Linked DNA regions of Arthrobacter crystallopoietes. The protein of the gene in region 2 interacts with the protein of the main gene of each other region in a pairwise test. Links are inferred from orthologs where the notes say so. Each region holds a gene or a part of one and is shown on either strand. Other genes may lie near its edges.

What was found. The genes of interacting proteins can lie anywhere in the genome.
Region 1: the proteins of AC20117_RS18265 (region 2) and AC20117_RS21785 interact in binary tests that used the Escherichia coli proteins (3 or more experiments, as listed by UniProt). The link is inferred for Arthrobacter crystallopoietes from one-to-one orthologs.

The regions. Positions count from the first base shown.
Region 1 is NZ_CP018863.1:4,734,889-4,740,901, forward strand. What follows is about bases 167-4,583. They hold AC20117_RS21785 (multifunctional oxoglutarate decarboxylase/oxoglutarate dehydrogenase thiamine pyrophosphate-binding subunit/dihydrolipoyllysine-residue succinyltransferase subunit), read left to right. Parts: upstream 167-564; coding sequence 565-4,383; downstream 4,384-4,583. Other genes in these bases: guaB1 (GMP reductase), read right to left, coding at 167-269; AC20117_RS21790 (GDSL-type esterase/lipase family protein), read left to right, coding at 4,467-4,583. Outside these bases: more of guaB1, read right to left, coding at 1-166; more of AC20117_RS21790, read left to right, coding at 4,584-5,066; AC20117_RS24395 (50S ribosomal protein bL37), read left to right, coding at 5,182-5,256; rsrA (mycothiol system anti-sigma-R factor), read right to left, coding at 5,371-5,646; AC20117_RS21800 (sigma-70 family RNA polymerase sigma factor), read right to left, coding at 5,643-6,013. UniProt on the Escherichia coli protein: E1 component of the 2-oxoglutarate dehydrogenase (OGDH) complex which catalyzes the decarboxylation of 2-oxoglutarate, the first step in the conversion of 2-oxoglutarate to succinyl-CoA and CO(2).
Region 2 is NZ_CP018863.1:3,963,235-3,968,770, reverse strand. The notes cover bases 1,371-4,310. They hold AC20117_RS18265 (ABC-F family ATP-binding cassette domain-containing protein), read right to left. Parts: upstream 3,670-4,310; coding sequence 2,071-3,669; downstream 1,371-2,070. Other genes in these bases: AC20117_RS18260 (biotin transporter BioY), read left to right, coding at 3,855-4,310; AC20117_RS18270 (SURF1 family cytochrome oxidase biogenesis protein), read left to right, coding at 1,371-2,043. Outside these bases: fabG (beta-ketoacyl-ACP reductase), read right to left, coding at 1-210; AC20117_RS24245 (DUF3099 domain-containing protein), read left to right, coding at 365-901; AC20117_RS18275 (hypothetical protein), read left to right, coding at 898-1,146; more of AC20117_RS18270, read left to right, coding at 1,150-1,370; more of AC20117_RS18260, read left to right, coding at 4,311-4,517; AC20117_RS18255 (energy-coupling factor ABC transporter ATP-binding protein), read left to right, coding at 4,519-5,226; AC20117_RS18250 (energy-coupling factor transporter transmembrane component T family protein), read left to right, coding at 5,223-5,536. UniProt on the Escherichia coli protein: Genetic data indicate it may be involved in ribosome assembly or function.

The DNA of each region.
Region 1 (6,013 bases), 770 kb from region 2 along the record:
CGTGCCTTGACCCAGCCGGTGACTTCGGCCAGCACGTCGAGAGGAACATCCTGGGGCAGCACTGCCAGGCCCCCGCGGCGGGAAATCGTCTCCACCATCCGGCGACCGGTTACCGCCGTCATGTTCGCCACTACCAGCGGGATCGTGGTGCCTGTTCCGTCCCCCGAGGCCAAGTCCACGTCCAGCCGTGAGACCACTTCCGACCTGGATGGAACCAGGAAAACGTCCGAGTAGGTCAGGTCCGTCTGCGGCTGATTGATGAACTGCATGTTCTGCTCCTGAAAATCGACGTGCAGGCAACGACAGCACGAGTCTACGACGCCGAGCCAAATCACCGGTGCACCGCTTCTGACGGGGTCTGTTGGCGCTTCGTCACATTGGTTTCAAAACAATCGTATGAGATTGGCCTGCACAGCGGATGTGTCATTAGACTGGCTAGAGGTCCAGACCCGGTGCGTCCAAACGCACCTCACGCGCCCGTGACGACTGCAGCAGATTGTTGCCATGGGCCGCAGCGTGTGGTCTGTAGGGCAAGCGGCAACACATGGAAGAGGCGTATAACAAGTGCCAGAGCATCCCAATCTTCGTCTACCCGAGGAATTCGGCGGTAACGAGTGGCTCGTCGACGAAATTTACGAGCAGTACCTCCAGGACAAGAACTCGGTGGACAAGAAATGGTGGAGCATTTTCGAATCGGCCGGCGCCGGCTCAACCCAAACCGCTAATGGCAACGCGCCGCGCGCTGCAAGGGAGGAAACCGACCCCCAGACGCGCCAACTGCCGGTAGTCAAGGAGCCCAAGGGCACCCCGGCAGCTTCCGCCGAAACCACCGCGAACAACCGCAGTGCGGAAAAGCGGATCCCTGCGGATGCCGAGCCTGCCCCCAATACTTCCAAGGACAAGGCCGTGCCCGCCGCCGCCGAAACGGCCGCCAAGTCCGAGCCGAAAACGGCTCCCATCCCGGCGCAGCTGCCGAAGTCTTCGCCCAACTCCCAGACCGAGGAAGACAAGATCTCGGTCCTGCGCGGCCCGGCCAAGGCCATCGCCACCAACATGGACCAGAGCCTGAGCGTTCCGACGGCTACGACGGTACGCGCTGTGCCGGCGAAACTGCTGATCGACAACCGCGTGGTCATCAATTCGAATCTGGCCCGCGCCCGCGGCGGCAAGGTCTCCTTCACCCACCTCATCGGCTACGCGGTCATCAAGGCACTTGGCCAGTTCCCCAGCCAGAACGTGCATTACGACGAGGTCGACGGGAAGCCCGTTGCGGTCCAGCCGGCCCACGTCAACTTCGGCATCGCGATCGACATGCCCAAGCCCGACGGCACCCGCCTGCTTGTTGTTCCGAACATCAAGAAGGCCGAAACCATGAACTTCGCGGAGTTCTGGCATAACTACGAGGACCTCATCAAGCGCGCCCGCGCCGGTAAGCTGACCGCTGACGATTACGCTGGCACCACGTCCTCGCTGACCAACCCGGGCGGCATCGGTACCGTCCACTCCGTCCCCCGGCTGTCCAAGGGCCAGGCGACCATCGTCGGCGTCGGTGCCCTCGAATACCCCGCCGAATTCCGCGGGGCAAGCGAGAAGACCATCGCCGCGCAGGGCGTTGGCAAGATCATCACGCTGACCTCCACGTATGACCACCGCGTCATCCAGGGCGCCGGCTCAGGCGAATTCCTACGCCTCGTAGAGTCGCTGCTGCTCGGCGAGCAGGACTTCTACGACGAGATCTTCGAGGCTTTGCGAATTCCGTACGAGCCGGTTCGCTGGCGTCCGGACAACCAGGTTGACGTAGAACTGCAGGTCAACAAGATTGCCCGCATCCAGCAGCTCATTCACGCTTACCGGGTCCGCGGACACCTCATGGCGGACACAAACCCGCTGGAGTACGTCCAGCGCAAGCACCCTGACCTGGACATCCTCACTTACGGCCTGACCATGTGGGATCTGGACCGCGAGTGGGTCACAGGCGGCTTCGGCGGCAAGTCCCGGTTGAAGCTGCGCGACATCCTCGGTGTGCTCCGCGATGCCTACTGCCGCACCACCGGCATCGAGTACATGCACATCCAGGATCCTGAAGAACGTAAATGGTTCCAGGACGAACTGGAGCGCCCGTACGCGAAGCCCAGCCGCGAAGAGCAGCTGCGCGTCCTGGGCAAGCTCAATGCCGCCGAGGCGTTCGAAACGTTCCTGCAGACCAAGTTCGTGGGCCAGAAGCGCTTTTCGCTGGAAGGCGGCGAATCCCTGATTCCGCTGCTGGACGCAGTGATCTCGGATGCCGCCGACGACGGCCTGGACGAAGTGGCCATCGGCATGGCCCACCGCGGCCGGTTGAACGTGCTGACCAACATTGCCGGCAAGACCTATGCCCAGGTGTTCCGCGAGTTCGAGGGGACGCAGGATCCACGCAGCGTTCAGGGCTCGGGCGACGTGAAGTACCACCTCGGCACCGAGGGCACCTTCACCTCGGACAACGGCAATGAGACCAAGGTCTACCTCGCGGCCAACCCCTCCCACTTGGAAGCCGTTGATCCGGTCGTCGAAGGCATCGTGCGTGCCAAGCAGGACCGTCTCGACCAGGGCGACGGTGCGTTCGGCGTGCTCCCCATCATCATCCACGGCGATGCGGCATTCGCGGGCCAGGGCGTGGTTGCGGAGACACTCAACCTGTCCCAGCTCCGCGGCTACCGCACCGGCGGTACAGTGCATGTCATCGTCAATAACCAGGTCGGCTTCACCACCTCGCCGCACGCATCGCGCTCCTCGGTGTACTCCACCGACGTAGCCAAGATGATCCAGGCGCCGGTCTTCCACGTCAACGGGGATGATCCCGAAGCCGTTGTCCGGGTGGCGCAGCTTGCGTACGACTACCGCCAGCGTTTCCACAAGGATGTTGTCATCGACATGGTCTGCTACCGCCGGCGCGGGCACAACGAGGGCGACGATCCCTCGATGACCCAGCCGATGATGTACAACCTGATCGAAGCCAAGCGCTCCACCCGCAAGCTGTACACCGAAGCCCTCGTCGGCCGCGGCGACATCACGCAGGACGAGGCCGACCAGGCGCTGCGCGACTATCAGGAACGTCTGGAACGGGTCTTCGCCGAAACGCATGCCGCCCAGACCTCGCCGATTCCGGTTGTCACCAAGGACGCGGCCGCCGTCTCGGACATCGAACGCCCGCTGTCACAGCAGGCCGAAGACGAGGTCCGCGTACCGACCAGCACCGCTGTCAGCACCGAGGTGCTCGCCCAAATCGGCAAGGCGCACGTCAGCATTCCCGAAGGCTTCACGGTGCACCCCAAGCTCAAGGCGCTCCTGGAGAAGCGCGAACAGATGTCGCGTGAAGGCGGCATCGACTGGGGCTTCGGCGAAATTGCCGCCTTCGGCAGCCTGCTGATGGAAGGTGTTCCGGTCCGTTTGGCTGGCCAGGACTCGCGCCGCGGTACGTTCGTCCAGCGCCATGCCGTCTTCCATGACCGGTCATCCGGCAAGGAATGGGCACCGCTGACGCAGCTGTCCGAAGACCAGGCGAAGTTCTGGATCTACGACTCGCTGCTCTCCGAATATGCGGCCATGGGCTTTGAATACGGTTACTCGGTTGAGCGGCCGGATGCGCTGGTCATCTGGGAAGCGCAGTTCGGCGACTTCGTCAACGGCGCACAGACGGTAATCGATGAATTCATCTCCTCGGCCGAGCAGAAATGGGGACAGCGTTCCTCGCTGGTCCTCATGCTGCCGCACGGCTATGAGGGCCAGGGACCGGACCACTCGTCCGCTCGCATCGAACGATTCCTGCAGATGTGCGCCGAAGACAACATGATCGTGGCCAATCCGACCACCCCGGCGTCGCACTTCCATCTGCTGCGCCGCCAGGCCTACAGCCGTCCGCGGAAGCCGCTGATCATCTTCACACCCAAGCAGCTGCTGCGCCTGAAGGCTGCCGCCGCCAATGTCGAGGACTTCACGGAGGGCCGCTTCCAGCCGGTCATCCCGGAGGTCCAGGAACTGAACGCAGGGGAAGTCGACCGGGTGGTCCTGGTATCGGGCCGCCTGTACTACGACCTGCTGGCTGCCCGCCAGAAGAACGGCGACACCAAGACTGCTCTGGTCCGGGTCGAGCAGCTATACCCGCTGCCGGCCCAGGAAATCGAGGCCGAACTGGCCAAGTATCCGAACGCCGAGGTGGTCTGGGCCCAGGACGAGCCCGCCAACCAGGGGCCGTGGCCGGTTATTGGAATGATGCTCCCGCAGAGGGTGGACACGAGCCTTCGTCTGGTTTCGCGCCCCGCGTCCGCCGCTACCTCAACAGGTTCCGCCAAGCGGCACGCTGTCGAGCAGGATGTCCTCGTGAAAAAGGTGTTTGAGCGCAAGTAAGTAAGATGATGGGTGGGGTGCACAGACACCCCACCCACTTCTTTTTAACCAGAGGCCTGCCCTAACCAACCAGAAAGCATCTTGTGGAGCAACGCAAAATCAGGATCGCCGCTGTCGGCGACGAACTCCTTGCCGGTACCGGTGATCAGCGCGCCCTCGGTTGGCTCGGACGGACTCTGGCCCGTACCAATCCCGCGCCGGCCAGCCTCGAATCGTTCACTCTGGCGTCGCCAAACGAGGGCACGGAGGAACTTGCCGGACGCTGGCTGCAGGAGGCAGGACGCCGGTTTGATGACGGTTATGAAAACCGGCTCGTTATCGGACTGTCCGACCGCGACCTGGATCTGGAGCTGACGACGGCCCGGAGCCGGCTGAACCTGGCCAACATTCTTGATGGTGCGGCTCAGTTAAGCGTCAAAGCCTTCGTCGTCGGTCCGCCGCCCGGCCTCGATGCCGAGCGCAACCAACGCCTTGCCGAGCTGTCGGCCGCATTCGGTGATGTCACCACCCGCCGCAAACATGTCTACGTTGATACCTTCACTCCCCTGCTCAATCACGAACAGTGGCGCACGGATCTTGCCGCTAACGGCGGCGCTCCCGGACAGGCCGGCTACGGTTTGATCGCCTGGCTGGTCCTCCACCGCGGCTGGTACAGCTGGCTGGAACTGCCCGAGCCCGCTTGACTCCACCCCCAGTCCGCCGGCCAACCCGCTTCAGTCGCCGTCACCGGTTAGGCGTGCATGGACGGATGTGGGAGACTGGTACGCAGTTCTTTTTCATCCAGGTAAGGAGGCAGCTATGAGCAAGCGAGCACGCAAGCGTCGTGACCGTAAGCGCGGCGGCGCAAACCACGGTAAGCGCCCCAACACCTAAGCAACCGGTTTTCCGGTATGGCTTACGGGTCACCCGCCAGCTGAATAAAGCAGGAACCCCCGCAGACCACCAGGTCTGCGGGGGTTCCTGCTTTATCTATACCGGCAGGCAGTTCTAGGCGTCGGCCTGTACCGTGTCAGCGGCTTCGAGGTGGCCGATCCGGTCCAGAATCCGTTCCTTCAGTGTCTGCGGTGCAGCCTCCTGGCACGACCTCTTGACCACGCTTCGGATCAGGCACTCCAGGCTGTGTTCCTGGGCGCATTCCTCGCAACCGTCCAGATGCTGTTTGATCTCGTTGAGGTCCTCGCGGGACAACGCGCCGTCAACGTACTCATAGATCCGCTTCATGCGGTCGTCTTCGCAGTCGCCCAAGCCGTGGCAGTCGCTCATTTGCCGTTCTCCTGTTTTGTCCCCACTGAGGTTTTGTCCGTCTTTTTGCCCATTCCGCGTTCGTGCGCGTAGTCGGCCAGCAGATCGCGCAATAGCTTGCGTCCGCGGTGGAGGCGGGACATAACCGTTCCGATCGGGGTGTTCATGATTTCTGATATTTCTTTGTAGGCAAAACCCTCTACGTCTGAAAAGTAGACGGCCAGCCTGAACTCCTCCGGGATAGCCTGGAGGGCTTCCTTGACGTCCGAATCCGGCAGGTGGTCCAACGCCTCCGCTTCGGCGGAACGCAGTCCCGTCGAAGTGTGCGAAGCGGCTTGGAACATCTGCCAGTCCTCAACCTGGTCCGCGTTGGACTGGAGCGGCTCGC
Region 2 (5,536 bases):
GGCCTCAACTTCGGTGAAGGCTGCGTCAAGGGAGGCGGCATCGGTGACATCGGCCTTCACGCCCAGCAGACCCTCGGGAACGTCACCGCTGCGGTAGGTGATGGCTACCTTATCGCCGTTGGCCAGAAAGGACTTGGCGATGGCCAGGCCGATGCCGCGGTTGCCGCCCGTGACCAGGACGCTTCGCCCGGTCTGCTGCTCGTTGCTCACATTTACCTCCGTTGAACGCGGTTTATTTCTAAAGAATCCTAGCCCTCTGCCGGCTGCGGACCCGCATGTGACCATGTCCATCCCGGCCATCCCGCCCATCGACTTCGTCTGGGTTCCGGCACGTGGGAGAATTGAGGTGGGTCTTTGGAGCGTGATGAATAAGCAGCCAGATGATGATCGGGAAGTCCTCAGCATTACGGACGTCCCCGAAAGCCACACAGACGAGATGCACCGTCGGATGGTCAAGTATTCCCTTGCGATGGGAATCCGCTTGGCCTGCCTTCTGCTGTTCTTTTTCATCGATGGTTGGGCCAGATGGCTCTTTGTAGCCGGAGCAGTCTTCCTGCCGTGGATCGCGGTCGTCATTGCCAATGGCGGCAGCGACCAGAGCAACCTCAAGCACAGCGATGCGTTGCTGGACCATGCACCCGCCGGTGAACTGGAGTCTGCGGAAGCCGCTGCGAAGGCCACCGAACCCGTAGTGGTGCCCGGCGAGATCGTCGACGAGGAGCAGGAACCCGGCACGGCGGCAGGACCCTCCGCAACCGGCGAAAGACCGGAACGGGCAACCGGCTCGGAAACGGTCCACCGGCGCGCGGGACCTACCGCGCCGGTTCATGACAGCTATGAAGTCTTCGAGGGCAATCTCAGCCCAGTGACGAAGCGCCGGAAGGACGAAAGCGCCGCGTGAGTATTTTTGACCAGCTGTCCGGAGGCGGGCAGCCAATGCCGGCTGAGACGATGTGCTCCAGAAAGGGCTGCCGCGCTGCCGCGGCCTGGCAGGTGCGGTGGAACAACCCGAAAATCCACACGCCCGAACGGCGGAAGATCTGGCTGGCCTGCGAGGACCACCGCGGCTGGCTGGAAGACTATCTCAAGCTGCGCGGGCTGTGGCGCGATACCCAGCCTCTGGACACTCCGGTAGAGGGAAGCTAGCTGATGTACCGTTTTCTGTTCAGCGCGAAGTGGCTGGGCTGGCTCCTCCTGGTCGCGTTGCTCGCCTCTGTCTGCGTGCTGCTGGGCAACTGGCAGATGGACCGCAGAGACCAGGCCCATGACGTTATTACCGCGATTGAATCCAATTACGACGCCGACCCCGTCGATTTTGAGACAGTGCCGGATATCTTCGCCGAAGCCGACGACGCCGAGGAATGGACGCCCGTGGTGCTGCGCGGCCAGTATGACGAAGCCGGCCAGCGGGTGGTGCGCAACCGCCCGCTCAACGGCCGTCCCGGATACGAGGTCCTGGTCCCGTTGAAGCTGGAATCAGGCCCGGCGGTCATTATCAACCGCGGTTGGCTGCCAATTGGCAATGACGTAGCCGGCCACCCGGACACGGTCCCGGCAGCCCCGGAGGGTGACGTCACCGTCGTCGCACGGGTGAAGCCGGGCGAATCGTCAGTGGACCGCGGCGCCCCGGAGGGACAGCTGGCATCGATCCAGCTGGACGAGTATGCAGCCGAGCTGGGCTACCCGGTCTTTAGGGGCGGCTACGGCTTGATGGCGGCCGAAAATCCCGCCCCGGCTGAGCGTCCCGCGCTCATGCCCAAGCCGGCGATCGATGAGGGCCCGCACCTCTCCTACTCCATGCAGTGGTACGCCTTCGGTGTGCTGTTCTTCGTCGGCTACGGCTATGCCGCACGGCAGCAGGCAAGAATGGACCGGCTGCAGGAGGAAGATGAAGAAGCTGGCTACCACGAGGCCAATCCCGCTCCGCGGCCGGCCGCGCAGAAGCGTTCCCGCAAGCGCCCCAGCGCCGAGGAAGAAGAAGATGCCGTGCTGGATGCCCAGGGGTTCCGCACGGATGGCTCGCTGCTGAGCGAGCGGGACTAAGCCCGCCGCCAGCGGCCCTTGGGGACCTTACGCGAGCGTGACCAGGTCCAGGTAGCTCTCGTTCCACAGGTCCTCCACGCCGTCGGGCAGCAGGACAACGCGCTCCGGGTTCAGCGCTTCCACTGCCCCCTCGTCGTGGCTGACCATGACGACCGCGCCGCTGTAATTGCGCAGCGCGCCTAGGATCTCGGCACGGCTGGCAGGATCGAGGTTGTTGGTGGGCTCGTCGAGCAGCAGCACGTTGGCCGAGGACGCAACAATGGTAGCCAGCGCCAAACGGGTTTTCTCGCCGCCGGAGAGCACACCGGCAGGCTTGTTGACGTCGTCGCCGGAGAAGAGGAACGAGCCGAGGATGTTGCGCACTTCGGCATCCTGCAGGTCCGGGGCGGCCGTACGCATGTTTTCCAGCACGCTGCGTTCGGTATCGAGCGTTTCATGTTCCTGCGCGTAATAGCCGATCTTGAGCCCGTGCCCGGGGATGACCTCACCGGTGTCCGGTGAGTCCACCCCGGCGAGCATCCGCAGCAGCGTGGTCTTGCCGGCACCGTTCAGTCCCAGAATCACTACTCTGGAACCGCGGTCAATGGCCAGGTCTACGTCGGTGAAGATTTCCAATGAGCCATAGGACTTGCTCAGTCCCTCGGCCGTCATCGGGGTCTTGCCGCAGGGAGACGGATCCGGGAAGCGCAGCGCTGCGACCTTGTCGCTGGCACGCACGGCATCCAGTCCGCTGAGCAGCCGCTCGGCCCGCTTGGCCATGTTCTGCGCTGCGACGGCCTTGGTGGCCTTGGCACGCATCTTGTTGGCCTGGTCCATCAGGACCCCGGCCTTCTTCTCCGCATTCGCGCGTTCCCGCTTGCGGGCACGCTCATCGGTTTCGCGCTGCAGCTGGTAGCGCTTCCAGTTCATGTTGTAGATGTCGATGGTGGCGCGGTTGGCGTCGAGCAGGAAGACCTTGTTCACCGTGGCTTCGAGCAGCTCGGTGTCGTGGCTGATCACGATCAGTCCGCCGTGATGGTTCTTCAGGAACTCGCGCAGCCAGCTGATGGAATCGGCGTCCAGGTGGTTGGTGGGCTCATCCAGCAGCATGGTGTCCGCGCCCGAATAGAGGATCCGGGCCAGTTCGACACGGCGGCGCTGCCCGCCGGACAGAGTTTTGAGCGGCTGGTTCAGGATCCGTTCCGGCAGCGCCAGGTTGGAGGAAATCGCGGCCGCTTCCGCCTCCGCAGCGTAGCCGCCGCCCGCAAGGAACTCGGCTTCGAGCCGGTCGTAGCTGCGCATGGCCTTGGCCTGGACGTCCGCATTCTCGCTGGCCATGTCGGCCTGCGCGGCGCGGAGTTTGCCGGAGACGATATCCAGTCCGCGGGCGGAAAGAATCCGGTCGCGTGCCAGCTGGTCCATGTTCGGCGTCCGCGGGTCCTGCGGCAGGTAGCCAATGTCTCCGCTGCGGGTGACCTGACCTGCGGCCGGAATGCCCTCGCCGGCGAGAACCCGGGTCAGGGTGGTCTTGCCGGCTCCGTTACGGCCCACCAGCCCGATCTTGTCGCCCTTGTCCACACGGAATGACACCGCGTCCATGAGCAGACGGGCTCCAGCGCGCAGCTCAAGATCATTAACGGTAATCACAGGTGGGACCTCTCCAAAGGGAATATAAGGGAATGTGCAGTACACGATGCTGCAGAAATCAGCCTTTCCAGTCTACCGGCCCGTATGACTTCGAAGGAAACCTACAAACGATCCTGCCCGCGCAGGCGCTATTCTCGGTAGTTGGGGATAGACATGTTGTCCCCATGCCATAGAAGGAGCTTTCGATGCCGAAGCAGTCCGCCCACAATCGGAACCTTGCAGCCTCCGACGTCGTCAGCGGCTCCCCTGCCGCCGGAAACGCACCCGGCCGCCGCTCCTGGAACGGCACCGATCTGGCCCTCATCGGCGTCTTCGCCGCGCTGACCGCCGCATCGATCGCCGTTCCCCCGATCCCGGCCGGCAATATCCTCGGTGTGCCCATAACGCTCCAGACGATGGTGGTTGCCTTGGCCGGACTGGTTCTCGGCGGCGCCCGCGCGTTCGCCGCGGTGGGACTGTATGTACTGCTTGGCCTGGTGGGCCTGCCCATTTTCGCCGGTTACCAGGGCGGCCTGGGCGTGCTGGCGATGGGGTCGGCCGGCTACCTGCTTTCCTTCCCCTTCGCGGCTGCGCTCATCGGCGTGCTGGCGCGGCCTGCGCTCCGGCGGGTCCGTAAGCTGACCACGCTGACCACGCTGTGGCTGTTCGGGGCGGCCACCGCAGGCACCGTCCTGACGCATCTGTGCGGGATCGTCGGCATGATGCTCAACGGCCAGCTGGCCTTCGGTGCCGCGCTGGTTGCCGACCTGCCGTTCGTCCCCGGAGACCTGGTCAAGAACGCCGCGGCTGCCGCGATTGCCGTCGGCATCCACAAAGCCTTCCCTGATCTGCTTCGCCGGCCCCGCTGACATGATCAAATTCCGCGACGTCCTGGTCCGTCCCGACTTCGCCGAAGACGCAGCTCCGATCCTGTCCGTGCCGCAGTTGGCGCTCGGAGAACAGCGCATCAGCATCATCGGCGCCAACGGCTCCGGTAAATCGACCCTGCTCAAGCTGATCAACGGCCTGGTCCTCCCCGACGCCGGAACTGTGGACGTTGACGGCCGCGATACGGCCAAACACGGGGCAGCGGTACGGCGGAAAGTCGCTTTCGTCTTCACCGACCCGCTCTCCCAGCTGGTCATGCCCACGCCGCTCGAAGACGTCGAGCTGTCGTTGCGGCGGATCCACCGCAACCGTACCGATCGCCGGAACGCGGCAATGGAAATCCTGACCGGCTTCGGCCTCGCCGCCCTGGCGGACCAGAGCATCTACCAGCTCTCCGGCGGCGAGCGTCAGCTGGCGGCGCTGGCCAGCGTGCTGGCAGTGGATCCCGATGTGCTGGTGCTGGACGAGCCCTCCACCCTGCTTGATTTGAAGAACACACTGCTGCTGCGGGATCGGCTGGCCTCGTTGCCGCAGCAGGTCATCCTGGCCACCCATGACCTGGAACTGGCCCGGGACAGTGAACGCACCCTCGTCGTGGACTCAGGCACAGTGGTTTACGACGGCGATCCGCCCGCCGCCGTGGACTTTTACCGCAAGCTTTGCGCCTGCATCCGGGAGCCGACGCCGTGAGGGGCCGGGCCCACCTGATCAGCGCCTACGTGCCGGGGCGCAGCTGGCTGCACCGGACGCCGCTGCTGCTGAAGTTCGTGCTGCTTGCGGCAGCCGGCATCACGGTGCTGGCCCTGCCCGGCGCCATCCCCCGCACAGCGGTGCTGGCCGTCGTCGTTGTCCTGCATGTGGCAGCGGGACTTCCGGTCCGGAAGCTGGTGACTCCCCTGCGCGCCATGTGGCTTTTCCTGCTGGTGGTGGTCGCCTATCGCTGGTGGGTCGACTCGCCGGCCGGAGCCCTGGCAGTGGTTGCGGCCCTGCTCACCTGCAT